One region of the Aliivibrio sp. S10_S31 genome, then DNA from elsewhere that is predicted to be linked to it. Evidence: riboswitches for the same ligand, from Rfam matches in the RefSeq annotation. Region 1 holds a riboswitch; the other holds the start of a gene.
The links. A riboswitch is a leader RNA that binds a small molecule or an ion and turns the genes downstream of it on or off. The one in region 1 is predicted to bind lysine.

Region 1 (10,816 bases):
AAGCTTATTTGCGAAGAAGAACGCAAAGATGCAGTAATGCCTAGAATGCGCCAGTACGGTATGGAAGGTAATTTGATTTGGAATGAAATGAAATTAAATTTACCAAGCAACTTTAGAGAAGATGATAGTTAATCTTATTTAGAATTTAATAAAGCAGGCATTTAGCCTGCTTTTTTTATATCTAAAATAAACAAAAAACCTAAATAACTATCAAATGATGGGCGGTTATGTATAATGGTACGGTGTATTGTTAATTCTGTGGTTATATAAGGTTGTTATTGTGAATATATTAGTAAGTCGCTCTGTTTTTTTTCTTCTGGTGTTATTCAATAGCAGTGCTAATGCAAAAATTTCACAATGGTCTCTTGGTGCCGCCGCTGCATATTCTCCTTCCTTTTATAAAGAGACGCCTTCGAATACAACGATTATTCCTATGATTGGTTATGAGGGGGAACATTTATTTCTGAGAGGGTTTAGTGGTGGTTATCGTCTAAAACCAGTAGGCTCACCTCAAAATATAATATTTCGATTTGTCTATGATCCTAGAACGTTTAAGCCCAATGATTCAAATGATGCTGCAATGCAAAAATTAGATGAACGTAAGAGTACTGTGCTTGGCGGGGTGAGCTATCAGATGATTACTCATGTTGGCATTGTTGAATTTACAGGGGGAACAGACATAGGTCGTACTCATAATGGTTTTTATGCAGAAGCGGCTTGGCGTTTACCAATAAGAGGAAAAGGGTGGGCAATTACACCATCATTAGGGTATTCATATAATAGTGAGAAATTAAATAATCATTTATACGGAGTATCCAATGAAGAAGCGTTACGAACTGGAGTTGACCAATTTGATGCAGATTGGGATGGACAGTTTTTTATTGGATTATCGACTTATTTCCACATTACACCAAATGTTCGAGTGACTGGTGGTTTGCGTTATGTGAATCTTGAGGGTAACTTAGAAAACAGTCCAATGATTGAGCATACAACAAGTTCAACTGGTAATGTCGGTATAGCGTACGTGTTCTAGGAATTTTTATATATTATTTAGTTCGCTTTATTAATGAGTAAGAGCTTATGATTTATAGAAAAGGTGACTATTAATAATATTGCTAATATAGGTGTATTAAAAAATACGACTAAGTAATTATTCTATAAGATCTAGCTGGTTTTATCTTATTCAGGTTTCTCTTAGTCAGTTTAAAGTTTCGAGCAATAATACGTTTCTAAATGTAATAAAATGAAAATAAAAAAAGACCACTTAGAGTAAGTGGTCTTTTTATATGCTCTTAAAGAGTATTATTAGATTAAAAACTCTTCTAGTTTTTTACCAGCATCAAGTTGCGCTTGAAGAGCTGAAGGAGTACGGCCTTGGCCTGTCCATGTTTTCTCTTCACCAGCGTGATCTTGGAATTTATATTTTGCAGGGCGAGGTGCACGTTTTTGTTTTGTTTTTACTGTCGTAGCTGACATTGTGTCTAATAGATCTTCAGGAGCGATACCGCTGTCGATCATCATTTGACGGAATTCTTCAAGTTTAGCTTGTTTTTCAGCTAGTTGAGCACGCTCTTCAGCTTCAGATTCTTGGCGTTCAGCAACAACAGATTGAAGTTTTTCTAATGCTTCTTCTAGTTGTTCTAAAGTCATTTCGCGAGATAAAGCACGTAGGCTGCGTAGGTTAAGCAGCGTTTTAATTGTATCAGACATATTTGGTTCCATAATTATTTTGATAATATGATTATAATATAACAGAAAAATAATATAACAAATTTCTAGATAAAGGAATAAAAAAATATTAATGATATTAATATTAATAATATTCATTCTTAAAGATAAGACTGCTACTAAATAGTTTTAAAATGTTTCATTCTAATTAGCTAGATAACTTAATGTTAAAATACTCAGATATAGTATTGCAAAATTGTTTTCAATCCGTACAATAACCGCACCTAAATGGGTAGAGGCGCACCGCCTAAGAGTAAATTGTAAGAGGGTGATACTTACGACGACAATTGAAAGGAGTCGGTGCCGAAGTTAATTACGTTAATCGAGCGTATTAGCTGGGGTTATTTCGAAGAGGAATAACACTGCCATAGTCAATTTTATTTTTTAACTATGGAGCGCTACTGTAGGGGAATGTTATTCATTCACTTCCTTAATAACGATATTTATCGTATCTGCAGTAGATCTCCAACCAGACTGGTTGTTGTAGATCATGAACTTAGCTGATTTTTCAAATTCTCCAATTTCAATCTTGCCCCCGCTTATAGCTTTGGGTTTGGCAATTTTAACTCGCCGAGTATTACTTTCTCTTGGTGTAGGTATCGTGTTAGGCGCTATTTTGCTGTCTAGCTTTTCCGTATCAGGAACCGCTTCTTATGTGTTTAGTTCTGTTAAAGGTGTTTTCATCGATGGCGGTTCAATTAACTCATGGAATATGAGCATTGTTGCTTTCCTTATATTATTAGGAATGACAACAGCTTTATTAACTCTTTCAGGTGGCACACGTGCTTTTGCTGAATGGGCACAGACAAGAATTAAAAGTAAACGCGGCGCAAAACTACTTGCAGCTTTTTTAGGCGTGTTTATTTTTGTTGATGATTACTTTAATAGCTTAGCCGTTGGTTCAATATCCCGCCCTGTTACTGACCGTTTTTATGTATCACGTGCTAAATTAGCTTATATTCTAGATTCAACAGCTGCTCCAATGTGTGTATTAATGCCAGCATCAAGTTGGGGTGCGTACATCATTACAATTATTGGTGGCATTTTAGTTTCACATGGTGTGACTGAATATTCTGCTCTAGGTGCTTATGTTCGTTTAATTCCAATGAACTTTTACGCTGTATTTGCACTATTAATGGTATTCGCTGTTGTTTGGTTCCAACTTGATGTGGGCCCAATGCGTCACCACGAAAATGAAGCCGCTCGTGGTAATGGTTTTGATGATCAAGCCGTTAATTCTGAATCGAAAGATTTAAATGAAGAATTAAATATTGTTGAGAGTGAAACAGGTAAAGTTTCTGACTTAATTTTCCCAATTATTACATTAATTGTCGCAACGATCTCTTTCATGGTTTATACCGGCGGCGAAGCGTTAGCCGCAGATGGTAAAGCGTTTAATATATTAGGCGCATTTGAAAATACCGATGTTGGTGCTTCACTTTGTTACGGTGGTTTAATTGGTCTAGCATCTGCGCTAATTACTGTATTCCGTCAAGGTCTGTCAGTTAAAGATATAGGCATGACAATGTGGATTGGTGCGAAATCAATGTTTGGCGCTATTCTAATTCTATTCTTTGCTTGGACTATTGGTTCAGTTATCGGTGATATGAAAACTGGTACATACTTATCGAGTTTGGCACAAGGTAGCATTGGTATTCACTGGATCCCTGTAATCTTGTTCTTATTGTCAGGAATTATGGCATTCAGTACTGGTACATCATGGGGTACTTTCGGCATTATGTTACCAATCGCTGGTGATATGGCTGGCGCTACCGATATCGCATTAATTCTTCCTATGTTAGGTGCGGTTTTAGCTGGTTCCGTATTTGGTGATCACTGTTCACCGATTTCAGATACTACGATTCTGTCTTCGACAGGTGCGCGTTGTTGTCATATTGATCACGTATCAACTCAACTACCTTATGCATTATCCATTGCAGCGGTTTCAGCTGTTGGCTATATCGTACTTGGTTTTACAAGTTCAGTATTGGTGGCGTTTGCTGGTGCAAGTGTTGCATTTGTTTTAGCGTGTTTTGCTTTAATGATGATGTCGAAAAGACGCTCAGCAACAGCATAACTTGTTAGATTTTAAAATAAACCGGCTTTAAATGGCCGGTTTTTTATTGCTTTTTTAATGTTAAATCGCGATCATAAGCCCCTTAATATTCTTTATTTGGGGTGCATTTTGTCTCGTTTTACTTTACCAATTATTGATAAACACTCTCCATTTCAAAATGAGTTTGAACCAGTAATTCATGATTTAATTACTCATGTTCGCTCTGCTGCACCGAAATCCGTTCATAGTATTTATTTATATGGCAGCGTTGCTAGACGTGAAGCTATTGTTGGCCGTTCTAACCTTGACGTTACCCTTATTACATCTGCACCATTGACCAATAAAGAACAAACGCTAATTAATACAATTAAAATTCGTTTCCAATCTAAATACCCTCAAATTACCGGAGTTACATTTAATATTGGAGAGGCGGCAGATGCGTTGCAATTAGAGTCGATTTTTAGCTGGGGTTTCTGGTTGAGACACTGTTGTGTTTGTATCTATGGTGATGATTTATCAGAACGTTTTGGTGATTTTGAGCCTAGCTGGGAAATCGCGAAAAATATGAACATGGATATTGAAGAATGGTTAGGTGTTTATATTAAAAAAATATCTACTAGCCAAGATATGGCAGTTCAGGTTGAACAACAAAAAACCATCGCCAAAAAGTTATTAAGAAGCTGCTACTCTTTAGTTATGCATCGAGATAAAGGTTGGTACGATCATCCTGTACTTTGTGCTCGAAAATTTTTGGAATATTACCCAGAAAAACAGACTGAAATAGAACGCGTGGTTTTATTATTAAAAGGGCGCAAAGTTCCAAAGCGTTCTGTACTTGCTTTACTTAATGAATTTGGAGATTGGGTTGTAGCTGAATTTAATAAAATTGAACGAAAAATAGGTTAATAACTTGAATTCACCTCAACAGGGTTTTTTGCTTACACGTCAAACTAGAGAAATTAATAATCAAAGTTTAGTCGATCTCTGGGTTAAGTGTGATGACCATATTGCACACTTACTTATTGAAAACGAAGATGCAGTTACCTTCATATTAGAAGATAAGCGCTCTCAGTATGAAGCCTGTTTACAGAAAGAAAATATCCCTTTTCATATAAAACCGACGGCATTATCCACATTTAATCATGATTCCGTGCTCGGTTTATATTTTAAAAATACCTATCAGAAACGATCAGCGACGCAACTTATTGATCAGTTACATCTACCTATATATGAAAGCGATATTCGTTTAGCTGATCGTTATTTAATGGAACGTTTTATTTGTGGTGGTCTATCATTTATTGGCAACCCAGTACAAAAAAAAGACCATATTGAATATCGTAATGTAAAAGTTAAAACGACGGATCGTTCACCTAAATTTAGTATGGTTTCATTAGATATTGAGTGCTCAGAAAAAGGCATTCTATATTCTATTGCTCTACATAGTGAACTCGATACACGTATTATCATGGTGGGCGACTCACAAGACAGTGATTTGTCTATTCAATGGGTGGAAAATGAAAAAGCACTGCTTCTTGCTTTAGAGTCTTGGTTTTATCAATTTGATCCAGACATTATTATTGGCTGGAATGTGATTAATTTTGATTTTCGATTATTAATTCAGAGAGCAAAATGGCACAAATTACCTTTTCGTATTGGTCGGGGTAATAGTTCGCTTTATTGGCGTGATTCGGATAAAAATCGCCAACAAGGTTTTTTATCTTTTCCTGGACGCGTTGTGCTAGACGGTATTGATGCCTTGAAAACTGCGACTTATCATTTCTCTAGTTGGTCACTTGAATCCGTAGCTCAAGAGTTATTGAAAGAAGGTAAATCGATTAATGATCAAAGTGATAAAATGTCTGAGATCAATCGAATGTATCGAGAAGATAAACTTTCTTTAGCCAAATATAACCTTCAAGATTGTGTTTTAGTTACTCGTATATTCGAACATACTCATCTATTAGAGTTTTTGATTGAGCGAACGAAATTAACGGGGGTTGAGCTTGATCGTGTTGGTGGTTCCGTTGCTGCATTTACTAACTTGTATTTACCAAGACTCCATCGAGCAGGGTATATTGCCCCTAATTTAGAGAGTGAAAATTGGATTGCAAGTCCTGGCGGTTATGTAATGAACTCTAAGCCAGGTTTATATCAATCTGTTATCGTTCTTGATTTTAAGTCTCTTTACCCTTCGATTATTCGTACCTTTAATATTGACCCTTTAGGCTTGATTGAAGGATTAAAACAAGAAGTAGGTACGGAAGATAATCAAGCCATTGATGGTTTTAGAGGGGGACGATTTCATCGTTATAAACACTTCTTACCTAAATTAATTGAAAATTTATGGTCCGCTCGAGATGAAGCAAAAAGAAATAATGAAAAAGCATTTTCTCAAGCAATAAAAATCATAATGAACTCATTTTATGGGGTGCTAGGTTCGTCAGGGTGCCGTTTTTTTGATCATCGATTGGCCTCTTCAATAACCATGCGTGGGCATGAAATTATGAAAATGACGCGTGAGTTGATTGAAGCTGAAGGTTATGAAGTGATATACGGCGATACTGATTCTACGTTTGTTACTCTTGGGCAATCAATGTCATCTAAAGAAGCTGACGCTATTGGTTCATCTTTAGTTGAAAAGATAAATCAGTGGTGGATTTCCCACTTATCTGAAAAATACGCAATTGATTCAGCATTAGAAATTGAATATGAAACTCATTATCGAACGTTTTTAATGCCGACGATTCGAGGATCAGAAACTGGGTCTAAAAAGCGTTATGCTGGTTTAGTAAAAAAAGAAGGTAAGGAAGAAATTGTATTTAAAGGATTAGAGACTGTGAGAACGGATTGGACTCCATTATCACAAGAATTTCAGAAAACGTTATTCCATAAAGTGTTTCATCAGCAAGATGTAAAGGAATACGTCCGACAATATGTCGATGATACTAAGCAGGGCAAATTAGATAAGCAACTTATTTATAGAAAGCGTTTGAGAAGACAGTTGGATGAATACCAAAAGAACGTTCCTCCTCACGTTAAAGCGGCACGATTAGCGGATTATCGGAATCAACAAATAGGAAAAAGGCCTCAATATCAATATGGTGGATGGATAGAGTATGTTATTACCACAGCAGGACCTGAACCGATTGAATATATAAATAATCCGATTGATTATGACCATTATGTAGAGAAACAATTGAAACCGATCGCGGATGGAATTCTCCCTTTTATCGGTTTAGATTTTAATGAATTATCTAACTCTCAATTAGGTCTATTTTAAGAATTATTTTTATTGTATATTGAAGAAACCGGATCAAAGTCAATAGCATTTTAATAGCAAAACTTTGCGGCCTAACGCATAATCAATATGCTTTTATCTATTTTTTTAAGGTAAAATAGACAGTTAGTTAAGACCTCTATTATAGAGGTGGCTGTAGATTAAATCGGAGTGTCAGTTGTGATTAAAGTATTCCTTGTAGATGATCATGAGCTGGTTCGCACAGGGATTAGACGTATTCTTGAAGACGTCCGTGGAATTAAAGTAGTAGGGGAAGCTGACAGCGGTGAAGATGCCGTTAAATGGTGTCGAACAGAGCAGGCAGATATTGTTCTTATGGATATGAACATGCCTGGCATTGGTGGCTTAGAAGCAACCAAAAAGATTTTAAGATTTAACCCAGATGTGAAAGTTATAGTTTTGACTATTCATACTGAAAACCCATTTCCGACTAAAGTTATGCAAGCCGGTGCTGCTGGTTATTTAACTAAGGGTGCAGGTCCTGATGAAATGGTTAATGCGATTCGTATGGTACAAAGTGGCCAACGCTACTTATCGCCTGAAATTGCACAACAGATGGCGTTAAGTCAATTTACGCCCGACGCGGAGAATCCATTTAAAGAACTTTCTGAACGAGAGTTACAAATAATGATGATGATCACTAAAGGCGAAAAAGTGACGGATATTTCCGAACAACTGAATTTAAGCCCTAAAACAGTGAACAGCTATCGTTATCGCTTATTCAGTAAGTTAAATATAAGTGGAGATGTTGAATTAACTCATCTAGCTATTCGTCATGGTATTTTAGATGCTGAGACGCTGTAGTGCCTTCCTTTGATTCAAAAGCGTTCCTAAAATCTGTAACACATCAGCCTGGCGTTTATCGAATGTATAACGCCGAGGCTGACGTTATTTATGTAGGTAAAGCAAAAGACTTAAAAAAACGTTTATCCAGTTATTTTCGTAGTAATGTACCTTCAGAAAAAACTAAGGCGTTAGTTAGCCATATTCATCAAGTTGACGTTACCGTCACTCACTCTGAAACAGAAGCTCTCATCCTTGAACACAATTATATTAAGCAATACTTACCTAAATATAATGTGCTTCTTCGAGATGATAAATCGTATCCTTATATTTTCATTTCACAACATAAGCATCCAAGGATCTCTATCCACCGTGGTGTGAAACGTAAAAAAGGTGAGTACTTTGGCCCTTACCCTGATTCTGGAGCCGTTAGAGAAAGTCTTCACCTCATCCAAAAGTTATTCCCTATTCGCCAATGCGAAGATTCGGTATATGCAAATCGCCATAGACCATGCTTAATGCATCAAATTGGACGTTGCTTAGCTCCTTGTGTTAAAGGGATTGTTAGTGATGAAGAATATAAAGAGCAGACTGATTTTATTCGATTGTTTTTACAAGGTAAGGATAGACAAGTTATTCAAACGCTTGTTGAGCAAATGGAGATTGCCAGCCAATCCTTGAATTTTGAAAAAGCTGCGATCATTCGAGATCAAATTCAGGCCATGAGACGAGTGCAGGAGCAACAATATGTTTCTGATGACAGTGGTGATGATCTTGATGTTTTAGGGTTTGCAATTGAAAATGGCTTGGCGTGTGTTCATTTATTAATGATTCGTCAGGGGAAGATTTTAGGTAGTCGTAGTTTTTTCCCGAAGATTCCTGCTAACACAGACAAAGAAGAAGTATTTTTAAGCTTTTTGACTCAATATTATTTAAATCATACTCAAGGTCGAACTATCCCTAATCGTGTAGTAACTAGCTTTGAATTTAATAGTGATAGCTTAGAAACGGCATTAACTGAATTATCTGGACGAAAAGTTATTTTTCAATTAAATCCTAAAGGGATGAAAGGGCGTTATTTAAAATTAGCAGATACCAATGCATTAACGGCGTTAACCAGTAAATCGAATCATAAACTCACAATGTATCAGCGCTTTAAACAACTAGAAGAAGCGTTAGTATTGTCTTCTATTCAGCGTATGGAATGTTTCGATATCAGTCATACCATGGGAGAAAAAACAGTTGCATCGTGTGTTGTATTTAATCAGGAAGGACCAGTAAAATCAGAGTATCGACGTTATAATATATCAGGCATTACTGGTGGGGATGATTATGCTGCCATGGCGCAAGTTCTCGAGCGACGCTATAGTAAACAATTAGATATTGATAAAATTCCTGATATTATTTTTATTGATGGTGGCAAAGGGCAATTGAATCGAGCTTATGAGGTTATCAGTAAGCATTGGGAAGATTGGCCTAAGCAACCATTATTGCTTGGTATCGCGAAAGGTGTTACTCGTAAACATGGGTTAGAAACACTAGTGAAAATTAGTGGAGAAGAATTTTCAATGCCAAGTGATTCTCCAGCTTTGCATTTGATACAACATATTCGTGATGAGAGTCACAATCATGCTATTGGTGGACACCGAGCACAGCGTGCTAAAGTAAGAAGAACGAGTACCCTTCAAAATATTGATGGGGTTGGTCCAAAACGAAGACAAGCATTATTGCAATATTTAGGTGGCCTACAAGAATTAAAAAGTGCAAGTGTCGAAGAAATAGCCAAAGTGCCGGGCATTAGCCATTCTTTGGCAGAAAAAATACATGATGCGTTGAAACACGGGTAAAAAAAGCGCACCATACACTCGCGGACCAAAACTTAAGAATTATTTATGCGATTAACAATACCAAATATACTCACGTTTATCCGACTAGCACTGATCCCTGTGTTTGTTGTTGTGTTCTACTTGCCTTATGAATGGTCAGCTGTAGCTGCTGCAATGGTATTCTGGGTTGCAGGTTTTACTGATTGGTTAGATGGACTTTTAGCTCGTAAACTGGGGCAAACTTCTCGCTTTGGTGCTTTTTTAGACCCAGTTGCTGATAAAGTCATGGTGGCTGCTGCTTTAATTTTAATTACTGAGCATTATCATACAATTTGGATCACCATCCCTGCGATTACAATGATTGCACGTGAAATTATTATTTCTGCATTACGAGAGTGGATGGCTGAAATAGGAAAACGAGCAAGTGTTGCCGTATCTTGGGTTGGTAAAGTAAAAACTGTATCTCAAATGTTTGCGCTTTGGGTTCTTATTTGGCGTTACGATGATTGGATGATCTGGTTAGGTTATGCCGCTCTATATATTGCAACCATTTTGACATATTGGTCGATGGTGCAGTACTTAGCTGCAGCAAAAGATGATCTACTTAATGCAGACGAATAGATATAAATGAATTGAAAAGCGAACTTAGGTTCGCTTTTTTTATATTTGAAATATTATTTTGTATAGTCAGCTGATATTACAGACTTTATCGTTTTGATTTTTTAATCTCAGAATGATAAAAGAGCAGTTATTCAGAAAAAAAACATCTTAAATAAGCCTGTTTTCGTTTGTTTTCTATTCATTTTGATCGCATTTTATTCAAACGAAACAAAAACAGAAAAATAGTGTTGACTCTAAGTGCTGAATCAGTAGAATGCATCCCGTACCCAAGAGGAAGGCGCTGAATTAAGTTGCTGAATACTTAAGGTAACAAAGGCGCCTTGGCAGAGTGGCTATGCAGCGGATTGCAAATCCGTGGACCTCGGTTCGATTCCGGGAGGCGCCTCCATTCTTTATGAATGATTATGCGACACTAGCTCAGCTGGTAGAGCGCAACCTTGCCAAGGTTGAGGTCACGAGTTCGAACCTCGTGTGTCGCTCCAAATTAAAAGTTACTGCAATAGC
Region 2 (10,816 bases), on a different contig from region 1:
AATTCAATCTCTTTAAAGGAAGGCAAAGAAAAGTTTGTACATCAAGCCAAGTTAATACGTCGCTATGGTGCTGCAGTGATCGTTATGGCTTTTGATGAAGTCGGCCAAGCGGACACTCGTGAGCGTAAAATTGAAATTTGTACCAATGCCTACAATATTTTAGTTGATGAAGTTGGTTTCCCACCTGAAGATATTATTTTTGACCCTAATATTTTTGCGGTTGCTACAGGTATCGATGAGCATAATAACTATGCAGTAGACTTTATTGAAGCTGTTGGTGATATAAAGCGAACGCTTCCTCATGCAATGATTTCAGGTGGTGTTTCTAACGTCTCTTTTTCTTTCCGTGGAAATAACTACGTTCGTGAAGCTATCCATGCAGTATTTTTATATCACTGTTTTAAAAATGGTATGGATATGGGCATCGTAAATGCGGGGCAGCTGGAAATATATGATAACGTACCAGAAGATCTGCGTGAAGCGGTTGAAGATGTGGTATTGAATCGTCGAGATGATTCTACGGAGCGTTTACTTGATATTGCAACTGAGTATTTAGAACGAGCTGTTGGTAAAGTTGAAGATAAATCTGCTTTAGAGTGGCGTGACTGGCCTGTTGAAAAACGTCTTGAGCATTCTCTAGTGAAGGGGATAACAGAGTTTATTGTCGAAGATACAGAAGAAGCACGAATCAATGCAGAAAAACCAATAGAAGTAATTGAAGGACCATTGATGGACGGAATGAACGTCGTCGGTGATCTTTTTGGTGAAGGAAAAATGTTCCTTCCTCAAGTAGTAAAGTCTGCTCGTGTAATGAAGCAAGCAGTTGCGCATTTAGAACCGTTTATTAATGCGTCTAAAGAAGTTGGAGCAACAAACGGTAAAATACTTTTAGCAACGGTAAAAGGTGATGTTCATGATATTGGTAAGAATATCGTTGGTGTGGTTTTACAGTGCAATAACTATGAAATAATTGATCTTGGTGTCATGGTCTCTTGTGAAACTATCTTGAAAGTAGCTAAAGAAGAAAATGTAGACATCATTGGTTTATCTGGATTAATAACCCCATCATTAGATGAAATGGTTCATGTTGCTAAAGAGATGGAACGACAAGGGTTTGATTTACCATTATTGATTGGTGGAGCAACAACTTCAAAAGCACATACAGCGGTAAAAATTGAGCAAAACTATTCTCAACCTGTTGTGTACGTTAATAATGCTTCTCGAGCTGTAGGTGTCTGTACTTCATTACTTTCAAATGAACTAAAACCTTCTTTTGTTGAGAAGCTAGATATTGATTACGAACGAGTTAGGGAGCAGCATAGTCGTAAACAACCGCGAACTAAGCCAGTAACTTTAGAGGCTGCACGAGCGAATAAAGTTGCTATTGATTGGGCTTCTTATACACCTCCTGTCCCACTAAAGCCTGGTGTACATATATTTGATGACTTTGATGTTTCAACATTGCGTAATTATATTGATTGGACCCCATTTTTTATGACTTGGTCTCTTGTTGGAAAATACCCAAAGATCTTAGAGCATGAAGAAGTAGGTGAAGAAGCCAAACGATTATTTAAAGATGCAAATGATCTATTAGATCGAGTTGAAAAAGAAGGGTTACTTAAAGCTCGTGGAATGTGTGCGCTATTTCCAGCTTCTAGTGTTGGTGATGATATTGAAGTTTATACTGATGAATCACGCACTAAAGTTGCAAAAGTACTTCACAATTTGCGACAACAAACGGAGAAGCCGAAAGGTTTTAACTACTGTTTATCAGATTACATAGCACCCAAAGAGTCGGGTAAAAATGATTGGATCGGTGGTTTTGCTGTAACTGGTGGTATTGGTGAGCGTGAACTAGCCGATGAATATAAAGCAAATGGTGATGATTATAACGCTATCATGATTCAAGCGGTGGCTGATCGTCTAGCTGAAGCCTTTGCTGAATATTTACATGAAAAAGTACGTAAAGAAATTTGGGGTTACTCTCCTAATGAGACACTTTCAAATGACGATTTAATCCGTGAGAAATACCAAGGTATTCGTCCTGCTCCTGGTTACCCAGCTTGTCCTGAACATACAGAAAAAGGGGCTTTATGGGAGCTAATGAATGTTGAAGAATCTATTGGAATGTCTTTAACATCAAGCTATGCAATGTGGCCCGGTGCATCTGTGTCAGGAATGTATTTTTCACATCCGGATTCTCGTTATTTTGCGATTGCTCAGATTCAGCAAGATCAAGCCGAAAGCTATGCCGATCGTAAAGGTTGGAATATGCTTGAAGCTGAGAAGTGGTTAGGTCCAAATTTGAATTAATAGTGAACTGACCTTTTAAACTAAAAAATGCCCATTAAATGTAATGGGCATTTTTGTATGTATCACTTATTGTTCAAAAAGTTCTTTGTGCAAGATTTTAACGGCTTGTTTAGATTCAGACTCATGAAGTAAGAAACATAAGTTATGTTGACTCGCACCATAACAAATCATACGTAAATTAAACTCCTCTAAAGTACCAAACACTTGTTTTGCTGAGCCTTTTGAATGGCTCATTTTGTTACCTATTAATGCGATTAAACAAAGATTATGTTCAACTTCAACAGTACATAACTCTTCTAATTCTTGTTGTGCTTCAAGTGGAAGCTCTGGAGCTTTACCATTGGTGTTTGTTTGATCTAAAGTAAGAGCAACGCTTACTTCTGAAGTTGTAATTAAATCTACAGAAATTTGGTATTTAGCTAAAATCTTGAAAACTTCAGCTAAGAAGCCATATGCATGGAACATACTTGGGCTATGCAGTGTTACCATCGTTTGGTTACAACGAAGGGTTAGCGCCCTAAATAAAGGAGTACTATCAACTTTTTCTTTAATCCAAGTCCCTCCTTTTTCAGGTTCTTTTGATGAACCAACAAAAACAGGAATTTGATGACGAAGCGCAGGGAGAAGTGTTGATGGGTGTAAGATCTTTGCACCGTAATTTGCCATTTCAGAGGCTTCGCTAAAGCTAATTTCTGGAATCGGTGACGCTTTGGGAGCAATGCGAGGATCCGTGGTATAAATCCCTGGTACATCTGTCCAGATTTCTAATCCGCATGTATCTACAGACTCAGCAATCAGTGCAGCACTATAGTCACTGCCACCACGACCCAAAGTTGTTGTATTTCCTTCGCTATCAGAACCAATAAACCCTTGAGTTACCACAATCTGTTGCTGACAAAGAGGAGTCAGTTTTTCTTGAGCTAAACGAGATATATCATTAAGTTGTGGTTCACCTTTTCCAAAACGAGAATCAGTGCGCAAAACAGTGCGAATATCAAAACGTATTGCAGGGTTTCCTCGCTCAATGAGTAATTGAGTGAATAAGTGAGTAGACATGAGCTCACCACAAGAGACTAGATGATCGGTTAATTTATCATTTGATTGAGATGCTGCCGTTTCTGCTGTTTTTTCAATATCATCCAATATATCTAAGATAGCTCGCTCTGGAATAAGTGGATCTGCGAGCTGATCTAATACAGAAAAATGAATGGTTTTTAATTCTTCAAGAATTGCTTTTTTTCTGTGATTATCTTGAACGCCATTAGCAAGTTCAACAAGAAGATTAGTCACACCAGAGCAGGCGCTAATCACTACAAGGTGAGTATTTGGATTTTGTTCAATGACACTTGCACTTTTCGTCATTGCTTCGAAATTTGCAACGCTAGTACCGCCAAATTTGGCAACATTAATAGGGTTCACTATCCTGTCTCCCGACTACATCCAGTGTAAAATAAATGTGAAGAAGCGATAGCAATAAGAGTGGTTTGCTAGAAGCTCTTCACTTAATAAATTAAGTGACAATCGTTAGGATTCAGCCTAAACGACCGACAACCCTATTCCCAATAGGATCATCTCGGCATTACTCTCCCTCACTTATTTGTGTAGGAGTTTGGGCTCCACAAATTAAGCTACCTAGGTAATGCTCCTCTTCTTTATATTTCAAAAATGAAATACGTTTCAATAATGTGCTTTTTTATGAGTCAAATGTCAATTGTTGGTAATGTTTTTTTTACTTTTCTTTTGTTTTAAGTGAAAAGTACCTTTATAGGGCTATTTTTCGTAATTAAGTCACTCTAATCAAATAGTCTAATTGAGTTTAATTTTTCTTATGTCTATTCTTTAATCACCTCATATTGATAGGAGTTTATAATGAAAAGTTTTATACCACCGAAAAGAACCCTTATGGGACCTGGTCCTTCTGACATTTCTCCTCAAGTTTTACAAGCATTAAGCCGTCCCACTATCGGTCACCTTGATCCATTATTTATCAAAATGATGGATGAACTTAAAGAGCTACTCAAGTACGCATTTCAAACTAAAAATGACTTTACTATTGCGGTTTCAGCCCCAGGTAGTGCAGGGATGGAAACATGCTTTGTGAATTTAGTTGAAGAAGGCGAGAAAGTACTAGTATGTCGTAATGGTGTATTTGGTGAACGAATGCGACAAAATGTAGAACGCTGTGGTGGTATTCCTATTATTATTGATGATAAATGGGGGGAACCTGTTTCATTAGATAAAGTAGCGCAAGCATTGGAAGAAAACCCTGATATTAGCGTTGTTGCTTTTGTGCATGCGGAGACATCTACTGGAGTTCTTAGTGACGCAAAAGCGATTGCACAAATTGCGAGACAATATAATTGTTTAACCATTGTGGATGCGGTGACTTCGTTAGGTGGCGTACCTTTGTTAGTTGATGAATGGCAGTTAGATGCGGTTTATTCTGGTTCTCAAAAATGCTTATCTTGTACTCCTGGATTATCTCCTGTTACTTTTTCTGATAAAGCGGTTGCTAAAATGAAATCGAGATCCTCGGTAGTACAAAGTTGGTTTTTAGATCAAAGTTTGGTTCTTGGGTATTGGAGTGGAGAAGGAAAGCGCAGTTATCACCATACTGCACCAGTAAATAGTTTATATGCTTTGCATGAATCACTGTTAATGCTTAAACATGAAGGAATTGAGCAGGCGTGGCAGCGTCATGCTGATTATCACCAAGAGTTAAAACAAGGCCTTGAAGCGTTAGGGATTAAGTTTATTGTTGATGAAGAATATCGTTTACCACAATTGAATGCTGTATATATACCGGCAGGTATTTCTGATACTCAAGTTAGAGAGCAGTTGTTAGAGGAATATAATTTAGAGATCGGTGCTGGTTTAGGTGAACTTGCTGGTAAGGCATGGCGTATCGGTCTTATGGGATACGCAGCAAAAAAAGAGAATGTCGCATTGTGCTTAAAAGCATTATCTGATGTTTTTAAGTAAATATTAAATAAAACAGCCACTAAATTCCGTGGCTGTTTATGCTAATAGTTTTTAGTTAGTCATCCGTAATTTCTTATCGAGTTGTACGGATTCAAATTTACTTTTTGGAAAGAGGAATATGGCTTCTCTTCTTATATCTTCCGCTCTTTTTTCATCTCCCAACGCTTGATAAGCAATGATTAAGTTTTGATAAAAAGCAGGTCTTGGTTTGGTTTTTATTAATTCTTGTGACCATTCAATATAGGGTTTAATTAGCTCTGGTTTTTTATTAATAATACCGATTTTTAATTGTGTTGAAAGTATGTCCCAATTGAATCTATCTTCCCACACAACAGGGTTGGTTACTCGACTTAAAATGTCTGGGTTCATTGGTTTTGTGGTTTCAAATTGAGTTAATACCCAGTTTGTATGTAGCGTTGATAGCATATAAAAACCTGTCACAATCGGTAATACTAATGAACTGACACGTAGGGTTATTTTACTGATATCACTGATTCGATATTTTTTGTATTTACAGCTTAATTGGTCAATCCAAAATAAAAGAATAATAAAGGTAAACCAATGAATCATTGAATGATAAAAAGGATACTCTAACTGACTATGAATAAAAATGGGGGCAATTAAAGCGAGTAGAGCAAATTGAGTATCCAGCTTGCTGCGTCGTATCTTGGCTAAAACACCACCTGCGGCAAGTAATAAACCTAAAATAGCGACAATACCACCTTCAACTCCCCAGTATAGAATTTCGTTATGAGGGTGATCCATTGACGGTTCACCTGCTCTATAGTCAGAAGATAATTGATGCTGTTTCGCTGTATAAAGAATGTATTCAGCTTCGAAATTACCATAACCATAACCTGTGACGGGTTTTTCTAAAAACATATCCAGAGCTTGAGGAAAAATATATTCTCTTGCGCTCTCTAAATCGGCTTTTTTACTAATAAGTGTTACGTTTGATATATCATCATTTTTGGATAAATCGAGTAGAGCAAAGCTTCCACTAAAACCAACTATTAGCGCTAGCAACCAAGAAATAAAACGTGGTTTAGTACAGTATTTCCACATATAAGGAACAAGCAGAACTAAACTGAAATTAGCTGATAACCAACCTGTACGAGAAGCTAAAACAACAATTAAAGGTAGAGTGAATATGATTGTTGCGTAGAGCAAAGTTAATGCAATGATATTTTCTCGATACTTTATAGGTTGTCTTGCAAGGAAATAAGAAGCAATGGCTAAACCGGTTACAAGAAAGCTCGCCATAACATTGGGTTGTTGGAAAATGCCATAAGGGCGATTTGCTATTACGTTATAACCAAATGAATTCCCAGCTTCTAAAAACAGATATTGAATATAGCCAAATAGAGTTTCAATAAGAACTGAACCAATGATGCACCATAACAGCCATTGCTTCTGTTTATTTGAAAATGAAAACTGTTGTAGAGTAATAAAAAAGAGCAATCCAGCCCATAGGCCTAAAAATTTTCCGGTAGCAAGATGTGGGGACGCCTCTTGATAAAGTAATGGAATTGATAATAAACATACCGAGATGAATAGTACGATGGTTAATGTCGAAAACTTAAGTATGCCTTGCTTTGCAATATGAAAAAGAGCAATGGCAATGGCGATACTTGCAGGGATCCAAGAAGCGGCATTAAATGCAAGGTGAAGGCCAGAACCGCCAGGGTTTGGCTGAAAAAAGTGGGCACAAACAAAGAAAAGAATGGTAAGGCTGAGTAAAAAAGATTTGGTTAGAGGCTTTTTGATTTTTTTTGCTTCTAATAGGGTGCCTTGAGTTAAGAGCGTAGCCATTTTCCAACTATTTCCTTATATAATAAAGCCAACAAAAATGTTGGCCTTATTCTATCTTATCCATAGGTGAAAGTGCGGACTTTCTGCTGAGTTACGTTATTTTAGCATCGGTTTTAAGAAGCGTGCCGTATGAGAGCCTTCAACTTGTGCAACATCTTCAGGTGTGCCTTCTGCAATGATCTCACCACCGCCTTGTCCGCCTTCTGGACCTAAATCAACAATCCAGTCAGCTGTTTTCACTACATCTAAGTTATGCTCAATTACGACGATTGTATTGCCTCGCTCACGTAGACGATGAAGAACCGTTAATAATTGTTGTATATCATGAAAGTGAAGACCTGTTGTTGGTTCATCAAGGATATACAGTGTTTTACCTGTATCTCGTTTTGAGAGCTCTCTTGCTAGTTTTACACGTTGAGCCTCACCACCAGAAAGAGTCGTTGCAGCCTGACCTAAACGAATATAAGAGAGGCCAACGTCCATTAAGGTTTGTAGTTTACGAGCAATAACAGGAACTGGCTCAAAGAAGGTATGAGCATCTTCAATGGTCATTTGAAGGACTTCATCGATACTCTTTCCTTTGTATTTTACTTCTAATGTCTCACGGTTATATCGCTTACCCGCACACACATCACATGGAACATAAACATCTGGTAGGAAGTGCATTTCTACTTTGATAACACCATCACCTTGGCACGCTTCACAACGTCCACCTCGAACGTTAAAGCTAAATCGGCCAGGTTTATAACCGCGAGATCGTGATTCTGGTGTTCCAGAGAAAAGCTCACGTATCGGTGTGAAAATACCAGTATAAGTTGCTGGGTTTGAACGAGGTGTTCGACCTATTGGGCTTTGATCAATATCGATAACTTTATCAAAATGTTCGATACCTTTAATTTTTTTATACGGAGCTGGTTCTGATGTGGTGGCTCCGTTCAATTGAGTATGAGCAATTTTAAAGAAAGTATCGTTGATTAAGGTTGATTTACCTGAACCTGAAACCCCTGTGATACAAGTAAATAATCCCACTGGCAGTTTTAACGTCACGTTCTTTAAGTTGTTTCCTGTTGCTCCAATAAGTTCAACTTGTTTTTTAGGATCGGCCTTAACACGTTCATTTGGTACCGCAATTTCTTTTGTACCATTTAAATATTGGCCAGTTAATGAGTCTGGATTTGAAATAATAGCTTCATAATCACCTTCGGCAACAATATGGCCACCATGAACACCTGCACCAGGGCCAATATCAATAATATGATCGGCACTGCGAATAGCATCTTCATCATGCTCAACTACGATAACTGTATTCCCTAAGTCTCGGAGGTGATTTAGCGTTTTTAATAGGCGTTCATTATCTCGTTGATGCAGGCCAATAGATGGTTCATCAAGGACATACATTACACCGACTAGGCCGGCTCCGATTTGACTGGCTAAACGAATACGTTGGGCTTCACCACCGGATAAGGTATCGGCACTGCGTGATAAATTGAGGTAATTAAGGCCAACATTAACCAAAAAGTGAAGGCGTTCGTTAATCTCTTTCATTACTTTATCGGCAATTTGTGCTTTTTGTCCTTGTAACGTTAACGAACTAAAGAAAGCCATTGAGTCTTGAATACTCATTTCGCAGATTTCAGGTAATGTGGTATCACCCACAAACACATTTCTCGCCTCTAAACGTAAGCGTGTACCGTGACAACTTGAACAAGATTGAGTTGAAATATATTTGGATAGATCATCTCGAACGGCACTTGATTCCGTTTCTTTATAGCGACGATCTAGGGTGTTTAGTATTCCTTCGAATGGATGGCGTTTGACTCGTAGATCGCCGCGATCATTACTGTATTGAAATTCAATTTCTTCACTGCCTGAGCCATTAAGAATAATGTTTTGGAATTTCTTTGAGATGGATTTAAATGGTGCGAATAAATCAAAACCATAATGTTTAGCTAATGACCCTAGCATTTGGAAATAGTAATAATTTTTTTGATCCCAACCTTTAATAGCACCTTCTGCGATACTTAGCTTATCGTCTAAAACGACTCTGTCGGCATCAAAGTATTGTTGTACGCCTAAGCCATCACAGGTACCACAAGCACCTGCTGGGTTATTAAAAGAGAACAGACGAGGCTCAAGCTCTTGCATGCTATAACCACAATGTGGGCAGGCAAAGTTCGCAGAGAAGATTAAAGGATCGTGTTCGCTGTCATCCATATAATCGACAACTGCAATACCGCCTGTTAATTCTAAAGCGGTTTCAAATGATTCTGCGAGGCGTTGTTGAAGATCATCTCTGACCTTAAAGCGATCAACCACAACTTCAATAGTATGTTTTTTATGTAATTCTAATGTCGGTGGATCAGAAAGATCGCAAACTTCACCATCAATACGAGCCCGAATAAACCCTTGCGCAGCTAAGTTTTCAAGGGTTTTAACATGTTCACCTTTGCGTTCTTTAACAATAGGTGCCAATAGCATCAGCTTTGTGCCTTCAGGTAATTCTAATGCTTTATCTACCATTTGGCTGATAGTCTGTGCGGTTAACTCAACATGGTGCTCGGGGCAACGAGGCTCACCAATACGGGCATAAAGAAGGCGTAAATAATCGTAGATTTCGGTAATAGTACCAACCGTTGATCTAGGGTTATGAGAGGTAGACTTTTGTTCTATTGAAATGGCAGGAGAGAGACCTTCAATGTGGTCTACATCTGGTTTTTCCATTAGAGATAAAAATTGACGAGCGTACGCTGATAAAGATTCAACATAACGTCGTTGGCCTTCAGCATATAAGGTATCAAAGGCTAAAGAAGACTTACCTGAACCTGAAAGTCCTGTAATTACAATCAACTTATCTCTTGGGATAGTTAAGCTGATGTCTTTTAGGTTATGGGTTCTGGCCCCTCTAACTTCAATTTTATCCATGGGAGTCTCACTGCAATAAAAATAACTAAGGGTTAAGTATTGCACAGAGTAAGAAAACAGAAAAGCATTTTACTGGATAAAAAAACAGTGTGGAGGTGGGATTAGAAAGATAAAAAAACGCCCCATGTCTAAACATAGGGCGTTATTATTTAAGTATTAGGGTTATTTTTTACCCGTTACTTTTTTTGCTAATTCTGATGATTTTTTATCTTTTAGATAAATGTTTTCATAACAGTGGTTTGTTGCTTCGATATAACCTTCAACGCTGCCACAGTCAAAACGCTTTCCTTTAAATTTATATGCTAAAACACAGCCTGATTGTGCTTGTTTTAGTAGAGCATCGGTGATTTGAATTTCACCGCCTTTACCTGGTTCTGTCTGCTCGATTAACTCAAAAATATCAGGAGTTAGGATGTAACGACCAATAATAGCTAAGTTGCTTGGTGCTGTTCCTGGCTCTGGTTTTTCTACCATGTTATCAACACGGTATAAATCATCTTTGATCATTTCACCAGAAATCACACCGTATTTGTGTGTTTCGTTGTCTGGAACTTCTTCTACAGCAACGATAGAACAACGGAATTGCTTGTATAAAGCAACCATTTGAGCCAATACGCCTTGTTCTTCGTTCACACATAGGTCATCAGCAAGTACAACTGCGAAAGGTTCATCACCTACAAGTTCACGACCAGTTAAAATTGCATGACCTAAGCCTTTCATTTCACGTTGGCGAATATAAGTGAAGTGAGCTGAATCAATCAGTTCGCGAACATCTTCAAGAAGTTCT

Region 2: linked by a shared signal. The riboswitch ahead of lysC (lysine-sensitive aspartokinase 3) and the one ahead of HC728_RS08680 (Na+/H+ antiporter NhaC family protein) in region 1 are both predicted to bind lysine.

Annotation. Positions count from the first base shown of each region.
Region 1 covers NZ_JAAUWR010000008.1:23,606-34,421, forward strand. Annotated here, with positions in the region: gene fadR (fatty acid metabolism transcriptional regulator FadR) at 1-132, shown strand, start outside; gene HC728_RS08670 (MipA/OmpV family protein) at 281-1,033, shown strand; gene HC728_RS08675 (H-NS family nucleoid-associated regulatory protein) at 1,306-1,710, opposite strand; lysine riboswitch at 1,954-2,137, shown strand; gene HC728_RS08680 (Na+/H+ antiporter NhaC family protein) at 2,219-3,805, shown strand; gene HC728_RS08685 (nucleotidyltransferase) at 3,914-4,690, shown strand; gene HC728_RS08690 (DNA polymerase II) at 4,695-7,064, shown strand; gene uvrY (UvrY/SirA/GacA family response regulator transcription factor) at 7,242-7,886, shown strand; gene uvrC (excinuclease ABC subunit UvrC) at 7,886-9,712, shown strand; gene pgsA (CDP-diacylglycerol--glycerol-3-phosphate 3-phosphatidyltransferase) at 9,758-10,312, shown strand; tRNA gene HC728_RS08710 (tRNA-Cys) at 10,627-10,700, shown strand; tRNA gene HC728_RS08715 (tRNA-Gly) at 10,719-10,794, shown strand.
Region 2 covers NZ_JAAUWR010000006.1:204,293-215,108, reverse strand. Annotated here, with positions in the region: gene metH (methionine synthase) at 1-2,313, shown strand, start outside; gene lysC (lysine-sensitive aspartokinase 3) at 2,380-3,732, opposite strand; lysine riboswitch at 3,797-3,971, opposite strand; gene HC728_RS07650 (alanine--glyoxylate aminotransferase family protein) at 4,183-5,295, shown strand; gene HC728_RS07645 (PglL family O-oligosaccharyltransferase) at 5,347-7,107, opposite strand; gene uvrA (excinuclease ABC subunit UvrA) at 7,204-10,029, opposite strand; gene galU (UTP--glucose-1-phosphate uridylyltransferase GalU) at 10,192-10,816, opposite strand, start outside.